4 regions of the Streptomyces sp. NPDC055632 genome follow, and region 2 is predicted to be linked to each of the others. Evidence: riboswitches for the same ligand, from Rfam matches in the RefSeq annotation. Region 2 holds a riboswitch; each other region holds the start of a gene.
What was found. Region 2 has a riboswitch for cobalamin ahead of metE (5-methyltetrahydropteroyltriglutamate--homocysteine S-methyltransferase). Riboswitches for the same ligand answer to the same signal wherever they lie in the genome.
Positions count from the first base shown of each region.

Region 1: linked by a shared signal. The riboswitch ahead of ACWGSR_RS11835 (cobalamin biosynthesis protein) and the one ahead of metE (5-methyltetrahydropteroyltriglutamate--homocysteine S-methyltransferase) in region 2 are both predicted to bind cobalamin.
Region 3: linked by a shared signal. The riboswitch ahead of ACWGSR_RS34875 (acyl-CoA thioesterase) and the one ahead of metE (5-methyltetrahydropteroyltriglutamate--homocysteine S-methyltransferase) in region 2 are both predicted to bind cobalamin.
Region 4: linked by a shared signal. The riboswitch ahead of ACWGSR_RS00115 (CoA-acylating methylmalonate-semialdehyde dehydrogenase) and the one ahead of metE (5-methyltetrahydropteroyltriglutamate--homocysteine S-methyltransferase) in region 2 are both predicted to bind cobalamin.

Region 1 is NZ_JBSHHY010000006.1:251,767-255,933, reverse strand. It holds gene ACWGSR_RS11850 (alpha/beta hydrolase) at 1-222, opposite strand, end outside; gene ACWGSR_RS11845 (inorganic phosphate transporter) at 604-1,878, shown strand; gene ACWGSR_RS11840 (hypothetical protein) at 1,891-2,112, shown strand; cobalamin riboswitch at 2,224-2,365, shown strand; gene ACWGSR_RS11835 (cobalamin biosynthesis protein) at 2,398-3,369, shown strand; gene ACWGSR_RS11830 (cobyric acid synthase) at 3,366-4,167, shown strand, end outside.
Region 2 is NZ_JBSHHY010000005.1:12,401-16,567, reverse strand. It holds gene ACWGSR_RS09240 (3-hydroxybutyryl-CoA dehydrogenase) at 1-807, shown strand, start outside; cobalamin riboswitch at 1,155-1,381, shown strand; gene metE (5-methyltetrahydropteroyltriglutamate--homocysteine S-methyltransferase) at 1,544-3,862, shown strand; gene ACWGSR_RS09230 (radical SAM protein) at 4,043-4,167, shown strand, end outside.
Region 3 is NZ_JBSHHY010000052.1:8,701-12,867, forward strand. It holds gene ACWGSR_RS34860 (ABC transporter ATP-binding protein) at 1-18, shown strand, start outside; gene ACWGSR_RS34865 (ECF transporter S component) at 15-860, shown strand; gene cobF (precorrin-6A synthase (deacetylating)) at 864-1,694, opposite strand; gene ACWGSR_RS34875 (acyl-CoA thioesterase) at 1,853-2,305, opposite strand; cobalamin riboswitch at 2,357-2,583, opposite strand; gene ACWGSR_RS34880 (hypothetical protein) at 2,836-3,324, shown strand; gene ACWGSR_RS34885 (tetratricopeptide repeat protein) at 3,342-4,167, shown strand, end outside.
Region 4 is NZ_JBSHHY010000001.1:20,265-24,431, forward strand. It holds gene ACWGSR_RS00100 (EamA family transporter) at 1-807, opposite strand, end outside; gene ACWGSR_RS00105 (helix-turn-helix domain-containing protein) at 958-1,542, shown strand; gene ACWGSR_RS00110 (hypothetical protein) at 1,785-2,057, shown strand; cobalamin riboswitch at 2,148-2,318, shown strand; gene ACWGSR_RS00115 (CoA-acylating methylmalonate-semialdehyde dehydrogenase) at 2,530-4,029, shown strand; gene ACWGSR_RS00120 (acyl-CoA dehydrogenase family protein) at 4,047-4,167, shown strand, end outside.

The sequences.
Region 1 (4,167 bases), on a different contig from region 2:
CTCCATGCCGTACGTGCCGGGGCGCAGCGAGGCGAGGCTGCGGGTGAGGGTGATCCGGTCGGGGCCCGTGGCGTGCACGGTCAGTCTCGGATCGCCGGGCAGGGGGCGTACGGACGACGCCTTGAGGGCGAGGTCGCTGGCGTACCGGCCGGCCGCGACCGCGGCCGCGCCGGCACCGAGCAGGGTGGTGACGGCCGCTGCCGTCGCTGTAGCCGGGCGCACACCCCCAGTGTCCGCAGGACGGGACCGGGGTGCCACCGGAAGGTCCGGAGGGGTGCGTTCCGGGGCCCGGGGGCGTCCCCCGGGAGAGTGACGTGGCTCTCCTCGGCGGGGTCCCCCGGTCGGGTGGTCCGGTCCGGGGAGCGGAACGGGGCGGCGGGGGAGGAACCGGGACGGGTCGCCGAGGCCTTGCGGGGCCCGGATTACCCGGGGTCGCAGGGTGACCGCATCGTGGACGGCGTCGCTCGCGGACCCCTCCGGAGGGTCAAGCGGAATCTCTTGACACCGGTTAGGGACACCACGCCGCCCGCCCCAGTTCATCTTCCGTTCACCCAGGTTGCTTACGTTCGACCAGCCACTGACGTCGAACGATTGCCTGGGTAAATGGAACACATCACGCTGCTGCTCGCCATTGTGGTCGTGACAGCTCTCGTGTTCGATTTCACGAACGGTTTCCACGACACCGCCAACGCGATGGCCACGACCATCTCGACCGGTGCGCTCAAGCCCAAGACGGCGGTGGCCATGTCCGCCGTGCTCAACCTCGTCGGCGCGTTCCTGTCCGTGGAGGTCGCCAAGACGATCTCCGGCGGGATCATCAACGAAGAGGGCATCCGCACAGAGGTGATCTTCGCCGCGTTGGTCGGCGCCATCCTGTGGAACCTGCTGACCTGGCTGCTCGGACTCCCGTCCAGCTCCTCCCACGCGCTCTTCGGCGGCCTCATCGGCGCCGCGGTCATGTCGGCCGGCTGGTCGGCCGTGAACGGCTCCACCATCGTCACCAAGGTCCTCATCCCGGCCGTCGCCGCGCCGCTCGTCGCCGGCCTCGCCGCGATGGCCGCCACCAAGCTGACGTACAAGATCAAGGCGAACCCCGAGGCGAAGGCCACGGCCAAGGGCTACCGGGCCGGCCAGATCGCCTCCGCCGGTCTCGTCTCCCTCGCCCACGGCACCAACGACGCCCAGAAGACGATGGGCATCATCACCCTCGCCCTGGTCACCCAGGGCGTCGTCGCCCCCGGCTCGAACCCGCCCCTCTGGGTCGTCGTCTCCGCCGGCGTCGCGATCGCGCTCGGCACCTACCTCGGCGGCTGGCGCATCATCCGCACCATGGGCCGGGGCCTCACCGACCTCCAGCCGCAGCAGGGCTTCGCCGCCCAGACCAGCGCCGCGACGGTCATCCTGGCCTCCTCGCACCTCGGCTTCTCCCTCTCCACCACCCAGTCCTGCTCGGGTGCCGTGATGGGCGCCGGCCTCGGCCGCAAGGGCGGAGTCGTCCGCTGGTCGACCGCGACCCGGATGTTCGTCGCCTGGGGCCTGACCCTGCCCGCCGCGGGCCTGGTCGGCGCCGGCGCCGAGTTCCTCACCAAGCAGGGCCCCTGGGGCATCGCCGCCGTCGCGGTCCTGCTCGTGACCGGCTCGGCGGTCATCTGGGCGCTCTCCCGCCGCAAGCCGGTCGACCACCACAACGTCACGGCCGACGACCTCGACGCCTCCGACGCCGAGCCCGCGGGCGTGGTGACCACCGCCATCGCGGCCGTCACCCCGCCGCCGGCCGGCTCCGTGGCCGCCGTCACCGACGAGGACCTCAAGGCGACCATCCCCGCCCCGGCCCCCACCGACCCGACCGCTCCCCCGGCCCCGGCCGCGAAGGTCTAAGGAAAGAACCACATGAAGATCGACTGGGCAGCCCTCGGCTCCGTCTTCGGCGTCAGCCTCGTGGCAACCGTCGCCCTGGTGGGCCTCTTCACCCTCGGCATCGTCGGCCTCACCAAGCAGGAGGAGGCCGTGGCCCGGGGAGGCTCCGCCGCCCTGGCCCGCACCGGCGCCTACGCCTGCTTCGGGCTGTGCCTGGCGGCCGTGGCGTACGGCATCTACCTGATCGTCGTCTGACGGTCCCCGCTCCACCGGCCGGGCGGTCCGCACCTTCGGGTGCGGGCCGCCCGGCCCTTTCCTGTGGTGCTCCGCACAGTGCGCCGCCGCAGGTCAAGGCTGGGTTGACGCCCGTTCTCGGGGCGTGGTGGACTGCCGAGGCCATTACGGCGGCAGCAGAGGAAGTCCGGTGCGAATCCGGCGCGGTCCCGCCACTGTGACCGGATCCGAGGGTCCGGGAGTCAGGAACTCTCGCCGCCGGTCACGTCGATCCAGGGCGCGGACCCTGAGTGAGGACATAGCGCCATGCCCGGCCGCAGCAGAGCCACCGGTGTCTTCGCGTACGGAGCGGCCGCGGGCCTCGCCGTCGACCTGCTCCTCGGCGACCCCCGCCGGGGCCACCCCGTCGCCGCGTTCGGCCGGGCCGCCGCCGCCGTCGAGCGGCGCCTCCACCACGACCACCGCGGCTGGGGCGCCCTGCACACCGCCGTCTGCGCCGGTTCCACCGCCGCCCTCGGCGCCCTCGCCGCCCGGACCGTGCGGAACCGGCCGGCCGCCGCCGTCGCGCTGACCGCCGCCTCCGTGTGGGCCGTCGTCGGCGGGACGACCCTGGGCCGTGAGGCCCGCGCGATCGGCGGGGCGCTGGCCGCCGGGGACCTGGAGGTGGCCCGCGAGCGGCTGCCCCACCTGTGCGGGCGCGACCCGCAGTCCCTGGACGGTCCCGCGATGGCCCGCGCGGTCGTCGAGTCGGTCGCCGAGAACACCTCGGACGCCGTGGTCGGCGCCCTGTTCTGGGGCGCGGTCGCGGGCGTGCCGGGGCTCGTCGGCTTCCGGGCCGTCAACACCCTGGACGCGATGGTCGGCCACAGGTCGCCCCGGTACCGCCGCTTCGGCTGGGCCTCGGCCCGCCTCGACGACCTGGCCGGCTGGCCGGGCGCGCGCCTGACAGCCGCGCTCGCGACCGTCGCCGGCGGGAACCCGCGCGGGGCCGTACGGGCCTGGCGGGCGGACGCGTCGAAGCACCCGAGCCCCAACGCGGGCCCGGTCGAGGCCTCCTTCGCGGGCGCGTTGGGCGTACGGCTCGGGGGCACCCTCTCGTACGGCGGGCGCGTCGAGCACCGGCCGGTCCTGAACGGGGAGGGGCGGGCCGTCGAGGTGGCGGACATCGAGCGGGCGGTGGCGCTCTCGCGCCGGGTGACCGCGCTGACCCTGGCCGCCTGCGTGGGCGGCCGTCTGATCGCCGGCGCGGTGAAGCGCGGGAAGCGGAGGAGCGCATGAAGGGCGGGAGGGGCGGGGGGCTGCTGGTCGCCGGGACCACGTCCGACGCGGGCAAGAGCGTCGTGACGGCCGGGATCTGCCGGTGGCTGGTCCGCGAGGGCCTGAAGGTGGCGCCGTTCAAGGGGCAGAACATGTCCCTCAACTCCTTCGTCACGCGCGAGGGCGCCGAGATAGGCCGGGCCCAGGCCATGCAGGCGCAGGCCGCCCGGGTCGAGCCGACCGCGCTGATGAACCCGGTGCTGCTCAAGCCGGGCGGCGACCGCTCCAGCCAGGTCGTCCTGATGGGGAAGCCGGTGGGCGAGATGAGCGCCAAGGGCTACCACGGTGGGCGGCAGAAGGAGCTGTTCGAGCCCGTCATGGCGTGCCTGGAGGAGCTGCGGAGCACGTACGACGCGGTGATCTGCGAGGGCGCGGGCAGCCCGGCCGAGATCAACCTGCGGCGCACCGACATCGTGAACATGGGCGTGGCGCGGGCCGCCGGGCTGCCCGTGGTGGTGGTCGGGGACATCGACCGGGGCGGGGTCTTCGCCCAGTTCTTCGGCACGACGGCGCTGCTGTCCCCCGAGGACCAGTCGCTCGTCGCCGGATACCTGGTGAACAAGTTCCGGGGCGACGTGAGCCTGCTCGAACCCGGGCTCGACATGCTGTACGGCCTGACCGGGCGCCGGACCTTCGGCGTCCTGCCGTACGCGCACGGCCTAGGCATCGACGAGGAGGACGGCCTGCGGGTCTCCCTGCGCGGCACCGTCAGGGAGTCGGTGGTGGCGCCGCCGGTCGGCGCGGACGTGCTGCGGGTCG
Region 2 (4,167 bases):
CTCGCCACCGTGATCTGCGAGGCCGACCGCGCGGCGGCGCGCGCCGCCCGCGAGCGCGTCGCCGTCTCCCTCGAACGGGCCGTCCAGCGCGGCAAGCTGGACCGCCCGTCCGCCGAGGCCGCGCTCGACCGGATCACGGCCACCGCCGAACCGTCCGACCTCGCGGACCGGCAGCTCGTCGTCGAGGCCGTCGTCGAGGACCCCGCCGTCAAGACCCGGGTGTTCGCCGCGCTCGACAAGATCGTCACCGATCCGGCGGCGGTCCTCGCCACCAACACCTCCTCCCTGCCGGTCATGCGGCTCGCCATGGCCACCGAGAACGCCGACCGGGTCGTGGGGCTGCACTTCTTCAACCCCGTGCCCGTGCTTCCGCTCGTGGAGATCGTCACGACCCTCCACACGTCGGCGGCGACGACGGCCGCGGTGACCGACTTCGCGACCCGCACCCTGGGCAAGACCGCGATCGGCTCCCGCGACCGGGCCGGCTTCGTCGTCAACGCCCTGCTCGTCCCGTACCTGCTGTCCGCGATCCGGATGACGGAGTCGGGCTTCGCCTCCGCCACGGACGTCGACCGGGGCATGGAGCTGGGCTGCGCCCATCCGATGGGACCGCTGCGGCTCGCGGACCTGATCGGACTCGACACGGTCGCCTCCATCGCGAACTCGCTGTACGAGGAGTTCAAGGAGCCCCTGTACGCGCCCCCGCCGCTGCTCCTGCGGATGGTGGAGGCGGGGCTGCTCGGCCGGAAGAGCGGCCGGGGGTTCCACGTGTACGACCGGGCGGAGACGCCCGGACGGCCGGCCTGAGGGGCCGGCGCCCGCCGCCGGGGAAGGGGCCTGTGGAGGGTCCCGAGAGAGGACCCGGCGGTGGTACGGCGAGGGGCCGGGGACGGGTGGTGCCGTCCCCGGCCCCGCCGCCGCCCCGCTGCCGTACCGCCTTACCGCGTACCCGCCGTACCTCCGTACCGCATACCCTCCGTACCTCCGTACCTCCGTACCTCCGTACCTCCGTACCTCCGTACCTCCCCGAGCGTTCCACCGGCCGTCCGCGCCCCGTCCCGCGCGAGCGGCCCGCGTTCTCGATTCTCACTCGCGCGTCCCGCTCCACTGCCCGAATGGCGAGATGCGCTCCCCCGCTCCGGCGGTCGACCCCGTAGTCTGACCGGGCAGCTGGTTCGCCCCCGTCCGCCAGGCGGGATGCGTCGCAAGAGGGAACCCGGTGGGAATCCGGGACTGCCCCGCAGCGGTGAGCGGGAACGACCGCCGTCATACGCACTGGCCCCGGGAAGGGGCTGGGAAGCGACGGCCACTAGGTGTCCTCCGGACCAGTCCGGTGGGCGTGCCCGCGAGTCCGAAGACCTGCCCGTTGCCCGCACGCGGACGATTCCGCGCGCGGACATCCCGGTGACCTCGAGGGCGGGTCGGCGTACATACCTGACGGACGCCCGTGCCCGCCGCGCACGCGTGCCGTCCGGTCCGTCGCCCCTTCGCGCCCTCTCCCCGTCCCGGGACCTCAGGGATTCATCTCGCGAAGGAGATCTCCGTGACCACGAAGTCCGCAGCCGCGGCAGCACGGGCCACCGTGTACGGCTACCCGCGCCAGGGCCGGGACCGGGAGCTGAAGAAGGCGATCGAGGGCTACTGGAAGGGCCGCGTCACCGCCGACGCCCTCCGGTCCACCGCCGCCGAACTGCGCCGGACCAACTGGCGGCAGCTCGCCGGGGCCGGCGTCCACGAGGTGCCGACCGGCGACTTCTCGTACTACGACCACGTTCTGGACACCACCGTCATGGTGGGCGCGGTCCCCGCGCGCCACCGCGAGGCCGTCGCGGCCGACGCCCTGGACGGCTACTTCGCCATGGCGCGCGGCACGCAGGACGTCGCCCCGCTGGAGATGACGAAGTGGTTCGACACGAACTACCACTACCTGGTGCCGGAGCTGGGACCCGACACGGTCTTCACGGCCGACTCCGCCAAGCAGGTCGCGGAGCTGGAGGAGGCGCTCGCCCTGGGCCTCGCCGCCCGGCCCGTGCTCGTGGGCCCCGTCACCTACCTGCTGCTCGCCAAGCCCGCGCCGGGCGTGCCCGCCGACTTCGACCCGCTGACCCTGCTCGACCGGCTCCTGCCGGTGTACGCGGAGGTCCTCGCGGACCTGCGCGCGGCCGGCGCCGAGTGGGTGCAGCTCGACGAGCCCGCGCTCGTCCAGGACCGGACGCCGGCCGACCTGAACGCCGCCGCGCGCGCCTACCGCGACCTCGGCGCGCCCACCGACCGGCCGAAGCTCCTCGTCGCCTCGTACTTCGACCGGCTCGGCGACGCCCTGCCCGTCCTGGCGAAGGCGCCGGTCGAGGGCCTGGCGCTCGACTTCACCGGCCCGGCGGCGGCCAACCTGGAGGGGCTCGCCGCCGTCGGCGGCCTGCCCGGCAAGCGCCTCGTCGCCGGTGTGGTCGACGGCCGCAACATCTGGGTCAACGACCTGGAGAAGTCCCTGTCCGTCCTCGGCACCCTGCTCGGGCTGGCCGACCGGGTCGACGTCTCCGCCTCCTCCTCGCTGCTCCACGTGCCGCTCGACGCCGCGGCCGAGAAGGACGTCGACCCGCAGATCCTGCGCTGGCTCTCCTTCGCGCGGCAGAAGACCGCCGAGATCACGACGCTGGCCAAGGGCCTGACGCGGGGCACCGACGCGATCGCCGGCGAACTGGCCGCCAACCGCGCCGCCCTCGCCTCCCGCGCGAACTCCCCCATCACCCGGAACCCGGCCGTGCGCGCCCGCACCGGGGCCGTCACCGGGGCGGACGCCCGCCGCTCGCAGCCGTACGCCGAGCGGGCCGCCGCCCAGCGCGCCCACCTGGGCCTGCCGCTGCTCCCGACCACCACCATCGGCTCCTTCCCGCAGACCGGCGAACTGCGCACCGCCCGCGCCGACCTGCGGGCCGGGCGGATCGACACGGCCGGGTACGAGGAGCGCATCAGGGCCGAGATCCAGGAGGTGGTCTCGTACCAGGAGAAGGCCGGGGTCGACGTCCTGGTGCACGGCGAGCCCGAGCGCAACGACATGGTGCAGTACTTCGCCGAGCAGCTCGACGGCTACCTCGCCACCCGGCACGGCTGGGTCCAGTCGTACGGCACCCGCTACGTCCGTCCGCCGGTCCTGGCCGGGGACGTCTCGCGGCCCGAGCCGATGACGGTGCGCTGGACCTCGTACGCCCAGTCCCTGACCGCCAAGCCCGTCAAGGGCATGCTGACCGGTCCGGTCACCATGCTCGCCTGGTCGTTCGTCCGCGACGACCAGCCGCTCGGCGAGACCGCCCGGCAGGTCGCCCTCGCCCTGCGCGACGAGGTGGCCGACCTGGAGGCGGCCGGCACCTCCGTCATCCAGGTGGACGAGCCGGCGCTGCGCGAGACGCTGCCGCTGCGGGCCGCCGACCGCCCGGCGTACCTGGCGTGGGCGACCGAGGCGTTCCGGCTCGCCACGAGCGGCGTGCGGCCGGACACGCAGGTCCACACCCACATGTGCTACGCCGAGTTCGGGGACGTCGTCCAGGCGATCGACGACCTCGACGCCGACGTCATCAGCCTGGAGGCGGCCCGCTCCCACATGCAGGTGGCCCGTGAGCTCGCCGCCCACGGCTATCCGCGCGAGGCCGGTCCCGGCGTCTGGGACATCCACTCGCCCCGGGTGCCGAGCGCCGAGGAGGCGGCGGACCTGCTGCGCACCGGTCTGGAGGCGATCCCCGCCGAGCGCCTGTGGGTCAACCCGGACTGCGGTCTGAAGACCCGCGCCTGGCCGGAGACCAGGGCCTCCCTGGAGAACCTGGTCGCCGCCGCCCGCACCGTGCGGGAGGAGCTGTCCGGCTCGTGACGCCGTCCGCCGGGTCCGGGGCCGCGCGCCCCGGACCCGGCGGTCCGGGAGCCCCGGCCGCCCCGTCGCGGGTGCGCGCGCGTAGCGTGGGGTACACGTCGGCTCCATAAGCCCCTGACCTCCGGAGACCCGCCTGTGTCCAGCGTCGCACCCACCCGCACGTCCGTCGTGGAGTCCCTCATGGAGCGCTTCCCGGGGATTCCCCGGGAGGCCGTGCTCAAGGAGGACCTGCTGCGCGGCGGGGTCGCCTTCGACCCCTCCGCCCTGTCCGGCAACGAAGGCGGTGAGGTGAAGCCGAAGTCGTA
Region 3 (4,167 bases), on a different contig from region 2:
ACGGACCCGGCCCCATGAGCACGTCCACCGCCGCCATCCGCATCCGCGCCCGGGCCGGAGCCGTCATCGCGATGGCGGCCTTCCTCGGCGTCGTCGCCTTCTTCTGGCCGTTCCTCGTCGCGCCCGGCAAGTTCGGCTCGCACTACGCCCCGCCGCTGATCTTCGGCGTGCTCCTGGTGATCGTGCTCTGCGTGGTGATCTCCGAGATCGCCGAGGGCGGCATCGACTCCAAGGCGCTGGCCATGCTGGGGGTCCTCTCCGCGGTCAACGCCGCCATCCGCCCCCTCGGCGCGGGCACGGCCGGGATCGAGACGGTGTTCTTCGTCCTCGTGCTCGCGGGCCGGGTCTACGGCCCCGGCTTCGGCTTCACCCTGGGCTGCACGTCCCTGTTCGCCTCGGCCCTCATCACCGGCGGCGTCGGCCCCTGGATGCCGTACCAGATGTTCGGCTGCGCCTTCGTCGGCATGCTCGCGGGCTTCCTGCCGAAGGCCACGGGGCGCCGTGAGGTCGCCCTGCTCGCGGTGTACGGCTCGCTCTCCGGCTACCTCTTCGGCTTCCTCCTGAACCTCTCCTTCTGGCCGTTCTCGCTCGATCCGAACAGCTCCATCGCCTATCTCCCGGGGCTCCCGTTCACCGAGCAGTTCCAGCGGTACCTGGCCTTCGACCTGGCCACCTCCCTCGGCTGGGACACGGGCCGAGCCGTCACCAACTTCGTCTGCGTCGTCCTCGCGGGACCGGCGGTCCTCACGGTCTTCCGCCGGGCCGCCCGCAAGGCCCGCTTCCAGGCCCCGGTCCGTTTCTCCCCCCGGCCCCTCCGGAAGGAGGAGGACGCCCCGAAACCGCGGGCCGACCGGGCGTAGGCCTCATGCGTCGCCGTCGCCGTCGCCGTCGCCGTCGTCGTCGTCGCCGTCGTCGGAGTGGGGGCGCAGCAGATAGGTGTCCATGATCCATCCGTGGCGTTCCCTGGCCTCCGCCCGCGCGCGGCGGATCTCGTCGGCGACCTCGGACAGCAGGCCCGAGATCAGGATCTCGTCGGGCGTGCCGATGTAGGCGCCCCAGTAGATCCACGTGGTGTCACCGGCGATGTGCCGGAAGGACTCGTGGGCGTCGAGCATCACGACGATGTCGCCGTCGGCGTTGCCGGCCGTCTCGGGGAGCCGCCGCCCGGGCGTGACGTGGATCGGCCGGCCGACCCGGTTCAGACCGATGCGGTGGCGCGCCGCGAGGGCGGAGACGCTGCTGATCCCCGGGACCACGTCGTACGTGAACGCCACGTTCCCCCGGGCCGTGATGTCCTCCAGGATCGCCAGCGTGCTGTCGTACAGGGACGGGTCGCCCCACACCAGGAACGCCCCGCGCTGCCCGGGAGCCGTCTCGTCGCGGATCAGCCGCTCGCAGACGTCGGCGCGCCGACGGCGCCAGTCGTGGACGGCTTCCGCGTACGGGACGGACTCCTCCTGGGAGCGGTCGCGCCACGGGTCCTCCGCCTCGACGACCCGGTAGGGCCCGGTGACGTGCTCGTCGAGCATGTCCCGCCGGAGGCGTACGAGGGAGGACTTCTCCCGGCCCTTGTCGAGGACGAAGAACACGTCGGTCCGGCGCATGGCCTTCACCGCCGCGAGCGTCAACTGGTCGGGGTCCCCGGATCCGATGCCGATGACCGTGAGATGCCTGGGGGTGTCGCTCGACGTCATGGTGCTCCTTGGTCGTTTCCGTCGTGGAACGGGTCCGCCGGCCGTGCGCCGGGGTTGCGGGCGGTCGGCGGGGTCCGGGCCCGGCGCTCGACGCCCGTGGGCGCGGAGACCGCCGCTCCGGTCGTGACCGCGCACGGCCGGGGCGGCGGTCCGCCCGGTCAGGACAGGCCGGGCAGCGGTACGTCGAGGACGGGGACGGGGCGCGGGGTGCCGTCGGCGTCGACGGCGACGAAGGTCAGGAAGGCGGTCGCCACCTCGGTGGCGGGGCCGGTGCTGTTCCAGCGCTCGGAGGTCACCCGGACCCCGACGGTCATCGACGTCCGCCCGGCCCGTTCGAGGCCGGCCTCGACGCTGAGCAGGTCTCCGGCCCGCACGGGGGCGAGGAAGGTCATCCGGTCGACGGAGACGGTGACGGCCGGGCCGTCGGCGTGCCGCCCGGCGGCCGCCGCCGCGGCGTCGTCGATGAGCTTCATCATCACGCCGCCGTGGATGGTGCCGTAGAGGTTGGTGTCGTGCTCGCTCATGATGTGGGCGAGGACGACCCGGGAGTCGTCCGGCGTCTTGGCGGGACGGGCGGCGGGAACGGGGCTGGTGACGGTGGGATCGGCCACGTCAACTCTCCTTCGCGAGTCGCGGCGGGGCTGTTCCGCGCGCACGGGGTGTGGGCGCGCGGGCGGCGGGCAGGTCTTCGGACTCGCGGGCGCGCCCACCGGACCGGTCCGGAGGACACCTACTGGCCGTCGCTTCCCAGCCCCTTCCCGGGGCCAGTGCGTATGACGGCGGTCGTTCCCGCTCACCGCTGCGGGGCAGTCCCGGATTCCCACCGGGTTCCCTCTTGCGACGCATCCCGCCTGGCGGACGGGGGCGAACCAGCTGCGCGACCAGCCTACGCCGCACTCCGACGGGGTCGTTCCGCGCGTCGCCGCCGGCCGGGCGGGGAGTCCGTACCCCTCGCCCGACGCCCCTGATCCGAGGCCGGGCCACGCCCTCCCGGCCCGGCCGGGGCCCGTGCGGACGAGCCTTGGCGGAAGGCTCCGACTGGCTCGAACCGCACCCCATGTACGGCAGCGGGCCTGTACGTTGCTGGGGAGAAGAGGCGGGGCGACGTGAGGGGCGGGTGGGGGCTTTGCTGACCGAGGCTTTGACCGCGTTGGCCGCGGCGGGCGGCGGGGCGGTGGTCCAGGCCGCCGGCACCGACGCCTGGCACGCGGTGCGGCAGCGGGTCGCCGAACTGTTCGGCCGCGGTGACGCGGAGCGGGGGCGGGCCGAACTGGAGCGGCTGGACCGGACGGCCCGGGCGCTCGAGCCGGGCGCCGCCACGGATCCGGACCGGGAGCTGTCGCGCCAGGAAGGGGTGTGGCAGGAGCGGTTCGAGGTCCTGCTCGCATCCCTCGACGCGGGGGACCGGGAGCGGGCGGTCCGGGACCTGCGCGCCCTGTCGGCCCTCGTCGCCGACCCGGAGGCCGACACGGCCCTGGCGACCGGGAACGCGCTGGCGCGGGACGGCGGCAGCGCCGTGACCGGGGTGAGGCGGTCGGGCGACGGGCGCGCCGCACGAGCCGTGAACACCGGGGACGCGGAGGCCGTCGGCGCGGGGTCCAGCGCGGTCAGCGGCATCGTGACCGAGTAGACGGCCGGGACCTCGGTATGGCCAGGTGGCGATGGAGCAGAGGGCACGATCCCGGCACGCACACCCCGGCCGGGGGCACGGAGGGCGGCGTCACCCCCGCACAGCGGGTGACGGGCAGCGGGAACGCGAGCGCGACGCACGGCGGCATCGCCGTCACGGGCATCTACCACGCCCATTCCGGCGTGGTGCTCCCGCCGGAGGCGGTGCGGCCCGTGTCCGAGGTCAAGGCCCGGCCCGGACTGGACAACCCGCCGTACCGCACCACCCGCTTCGTGGGGCGCACCGCCGAACTCGACCGCCTCGACGCCGCCATGAAGAGGAACGGCGGCGTGGGGCTCCATGCCGTGCACGGACTCGGCGGGGTCGGCAAGAGCACGCTGGTCGCGCACTGGGCGGCCACCCGGGCCCGCAGGCACCGTCTCGCGCCCGTCCGGTGGATGTCCGCCGACAGCGCGGCGGGCGTGGAACGGGGCCTGGCCGCCCTCGCCACCGCCCTGCAGCCCGCCGTCTCCAAGGCGCTGACGGTGGAAGCCCTGGCCGAGAACGGGATGCAGTGGCTGGCCACGCACAGCGGCTGGCTGCTCGTCCTGGACAACGTCAACCACGTCGCCGACATCGCCCCGCTCCTGGCCCGCCTGCCCCACGGGCGTTTTCTCGTCACCAGCAGGCTCGCCACGGTGTGGCACGACGCCGGCGAGGTCATCCGGCTCGACGTCCTGCGACCGGACGAATCGCTGGCCCTGCTCACCCGCATCGCGACCGTCGGCGGCGGCCGGGACCTCTCCGGAGCGGCCGAACTCTGCGCGGACCTGGGCCATCTCCCCCTGGCCGTCGAACAGGCCG
Region 4 (4,167 bases), on a different contig from region 2:
GGCGGCCGTGCCGAGGCCGACGAGCTGGGCCCGGTGGATGCGCTCGGCGAGGACGCCGCGGGCGAGCAGGACCGTGCCTGCCGGGTAGAGGGCGGTGACCACGGCGACGACGGCGAGGTCACCGCCGCGGACGGCGAGCAGGAAGAGCAGGTTCGCCACGGAGTCCAGCGCTCCGGCGGCGGCCGAGACGGCGTACGCGGGCTTCTCGGGGCCCAGCCTGCGGTACATCAGCCCGGCGGCGACCAGGGTGACGGCCGAGGAGACCGCCCGGCCCACGATCAGCGGGGCCACTCCGCTGTCGGAGGGCGCTTGGTGGAGGAAGACCAGTTGGAGGGCGATGGCGGCGCCCGCGCCGAGGGCGAGCAGCAGGGCCGTACGGGAGGGGCGGACGGCTCCGGCGCCGTGCCCGGCGCTGACGAGCACCACCGCCGCCAGCGCGAGCGGCAGGCCGAGGAGACCGGCGGCGCCCAGGTGCTCGCCCTGGAGGAGCCCGACGCCGACGGGAAGCACGGCGGACACCAGGGCGGTCACGGGCGACAGGACGCTCATCGGGCCGATGGCCAGGGTCCGGTAGAGCAGGGCGAACGCGGCGGCCGAGGCGACGCCGGACGCGGCTCCCCAGGCGAGGGCGCCGGGGCTGAACGAGGTGCCGAGGAACGGCCACAGCAGCAGCTCGACCGCGAGGGAGGCGGGGGCGGCGACCATCACGGTGCGCAGGACGTGGGCCTTGCGGGCTCCCAGGCCGCCGAGGAAGTCGGCGCAGCCGTAGGCGAGGGAGCTGCCCAGGGCCAGCAGCAGAGCGATCACGGATGACATCCCTAGTTTTCTCAATGGAACGACCGAACCGTACAACAGACCGACCGACATGCGTCAACCGATCGACCGGGCGGTACATTCCAGTGATCCGCTCGCGAGAACCGGGCGGGGGTCGGGCGGAGAACGGGAAGGGTGATCGAATTGGCCGAGACAGAGGCGGCCCTGCGGACGCTCGCGCACAACGTCAGGACGGCCCGCGTCCGCGCGGGCCTGTCCCTCGACGAGCTCGGACGGCGCGCCAAGGTCAGCAAGGGTGCCCTGGTGGGCCTGGAGAAGGCCCAGGGCAACCCCAACTTCGCCACCCTGGTCCGGCTGGCCGACACCCTCGGGGTCTCGGTGTCCGCCCTGATGGAGGGCCCGACGGAGGGCCGGGTCCGCGTGGTGGACGCCGCCGGCGTCGCACCGCTGTGGACCGGCGAGGAGGGCGGCGAGGCCCGCCTCATGCTGACGACCTCGGGCCCGGCGCCGGTCGAGGTCTGGCGCTGGAGGCTGGAACCGGGCGAGGAGTACCCCAGCCACCCCCACCGGGCCGGGGTCGTCGAGACCGTCAGCGTCACCTCGGGCCGGATGACCCTGGTCGTCGACGGCGTCGAGCACTCCGTGGGCACCGGCCAGACAGCCGCCTTCGACGGCGATACCACCCACACCTACCGCGGCGCCGGCACCGACACCTGCCGCCTGATCATGACGGTCCACCTGCCCCCGGGCCCGGCTTCCACGTACTGAGGGAGCGACGGACCGACGGGCACCCGTCGGACGCTCCGGGGCCGCACGGGTCCCGAAGATGGGTGGTGGCACCCATGACGTGAGAGGCCCGGTGGGTCAAGCTGTCCTCGGTCGAGAGCGTCGTCGCAGGTCAGGTCGTTCGGAGGGTGGGACGGGGGCCGCGCGCGTCCGGTCCGTGGGGGCCGGGCGGTGCACCACGGCGTTCGCCCCCCGTTCCGTCCGTCCCTTCCGGAGAAGCCCCGATGCTCGTCCTCATCGCCCTCTCGGCCGTCGCCCTGTTCGGCTCCCTCGTCCTGTGCACCGTGACCGTCGCACGGATGCGGGAGCTTCCGGCGTGGCGGCGCTTCCTCCCCCTGAGCCTCTTCCTGATCGCGCTGGCCGCGAGCCTCCTGCGCGCCGTCGACGTCCGCGAGATCGCCGACGCGATCGCCTTCCCCCTCAACGCGGCGGCCGTTCTCCTGTCCGTGCGCGAGATCCGCGCCCGGCGGCTCCGGAACGCGGCCGGGGCTTCCTAGGGCCCGACCCGCCGGACGCGCCTCGGGGACGTACTCCCCCGGACGGCACGGCAGTTCGGGGTGGACTTACTAGGACGCCCAACTATATGTTCGTGGCACAAGGTCCGCGGTGCAGGGAAGCCGGTGTGAATCCGGCACGGTCCCGCCACTGTGACCGGGGAGCGTGCTGCCGTCCACACGTCACTGACGAGGTCCGTCGGGAAGACGGGCGGCACGCGGGGATCCGGGAGTCAGGATACCGGCCGCGGAGCGTTCCGTGTTGTCCACGAGGATGGAGCAGACACGCATGGCACCGGTCCGTACCCACGACCCTGGTGATCCGGCGGAGCGAGCGGCGACCCCCGCGTTCACATAGCTCTTCGGCGGCCCCGCGCCGCCCTGTCCCACGGCGTTCCCCCTCGGCGCACCCACCCGGTGCGACCGGCGGTCCGCCGTGCCGTCCCCGGATCCGACCTGACGAGAGCAGGCACCCATGGTCCGTGAACTCACCCATTTCATCGGCGGGAAGCACACCGCCGGCACGTCCGGCCTCTTCGGCGACGTGTACGACCCCAACACCGGCACCGTCCAGGCCCGCGTCCCGCTCGCGGGCCGCGCCGACACCGAGCACGCGATCGCGGACGCGGTCGCCGCCCAGCGGGAGTGGGGCGCCTGGAACCCGCAGCGGCGCGCCCGCGTCCTGCTGCGGTTCCTCCAGCTCGTCGAGGACGAGCGCGACGCGCTGGCGAGGCTGCTGTCGGCCGAGCACGGCAAGACCGTCGCGGACGCCCACGGCGATCTGCAACGCGGTCTCGAAGTAGTGGAGTTCGCCGCCGGCATCCCCCATCTCCTCAAGGGGGAGTTCACCGACAACGCCGGAACGGGCATCGACGTGCACTCCCTGCGCAGCCCGCTCGGCGTCGTCGCCGGCATCACCCCGTTCAACTTCCCCGCGATGATCCCGCTGTGGCAGGCCGCGCCCGCGCTTGCCTGCGGCAACGCCTTCCTCCTCAAGCCGTCCGAACGCGACCCCTCCGTACCGCTCCGGCTCGCGGAGCTGTTCCTGGAGGCGGGGCTCCCGGCCGGCGTCCTCAACGTCGTCAACGGCGGCGAGGAGGCCGTCACCACCCTCCTCGAAGACCCCCGCGTGCAGGCCCTCGGCTTCGTCGGCTCCACCCCGATCGCCGCGCACATCTACGCGACGGCCGCCGCCCACGGCAAGCGCGCCCAGTGCTTCGGCGGCGCCAAGAACCACATGATCGTGATGCCCGACGCGGATCTCGACCAGGCCGTCGACGCCCTGGTGGGGGCCGGTTACGGCTCGGCGGGCGAGCGCTGCATGGCGATCTCCGTCGCCGTGCCCGTCGGCGAGGAGACCGCCGACCGGCTGGTGGCCGCGCTGAAGGAGCGCGTCGCCGCCCTCCGGATCGGCCGCTCCGACGACCCGGAGGCCGACTTCGGGCCGCTGGTGAGCCGGGACGCCCTGGAACGGGTCACCCGCTACGTCGACATCGGCGTGGAGGAGGGCGCCGAACTCGTCGTCGACGGGCGCGGCTTCACCCTGCCCGGCCACGAGGACGGCTTCTTCGCAGGGGCCTCCCTCTTCGACCGGGTCACCCCGGAGATGCGGATCCACCGGGAGGAGATCTTCGGCCCGGTGCTGTGCGTCGTGCGCGCCGCCGACTTCGAGGAGGCACTGCGGCTGCCCAGCGAGCACGCGTACGGGAACGGCGTCGCCGTCTTCACCCGGGACGGCGACACCGCCCGCGAGTTCGCGCGCCGGGTCGACACCGGCATGGTCGGCGTCAACGTCCCGATCCCGGTCCCGGTGGCGTACCACACCTTCGGGGGCTGGAAGGCGTCCGGGTTCGGCGACCTGAACCAGCACGGGCCCGACTCGATCCGCTTCTACACCCGCACCAAGACCGTCACCTCGCGCTGGCCCTCCGGGGTCAAGGAGGGCGCGAGCTTCACCATGCCGACGATGGGGTGAACGGAGTGTCCACCAGCATGCTCACGAAGGACCAGCTCGCCCTGGCGGAGGTCACCCTCGACTTCGCGCAGGAGCAGCTCGGCCCGCACGCGGTCGCCTGGGACCGGGACAAGCACTTCCCGGTCGACGTCCTGCGCA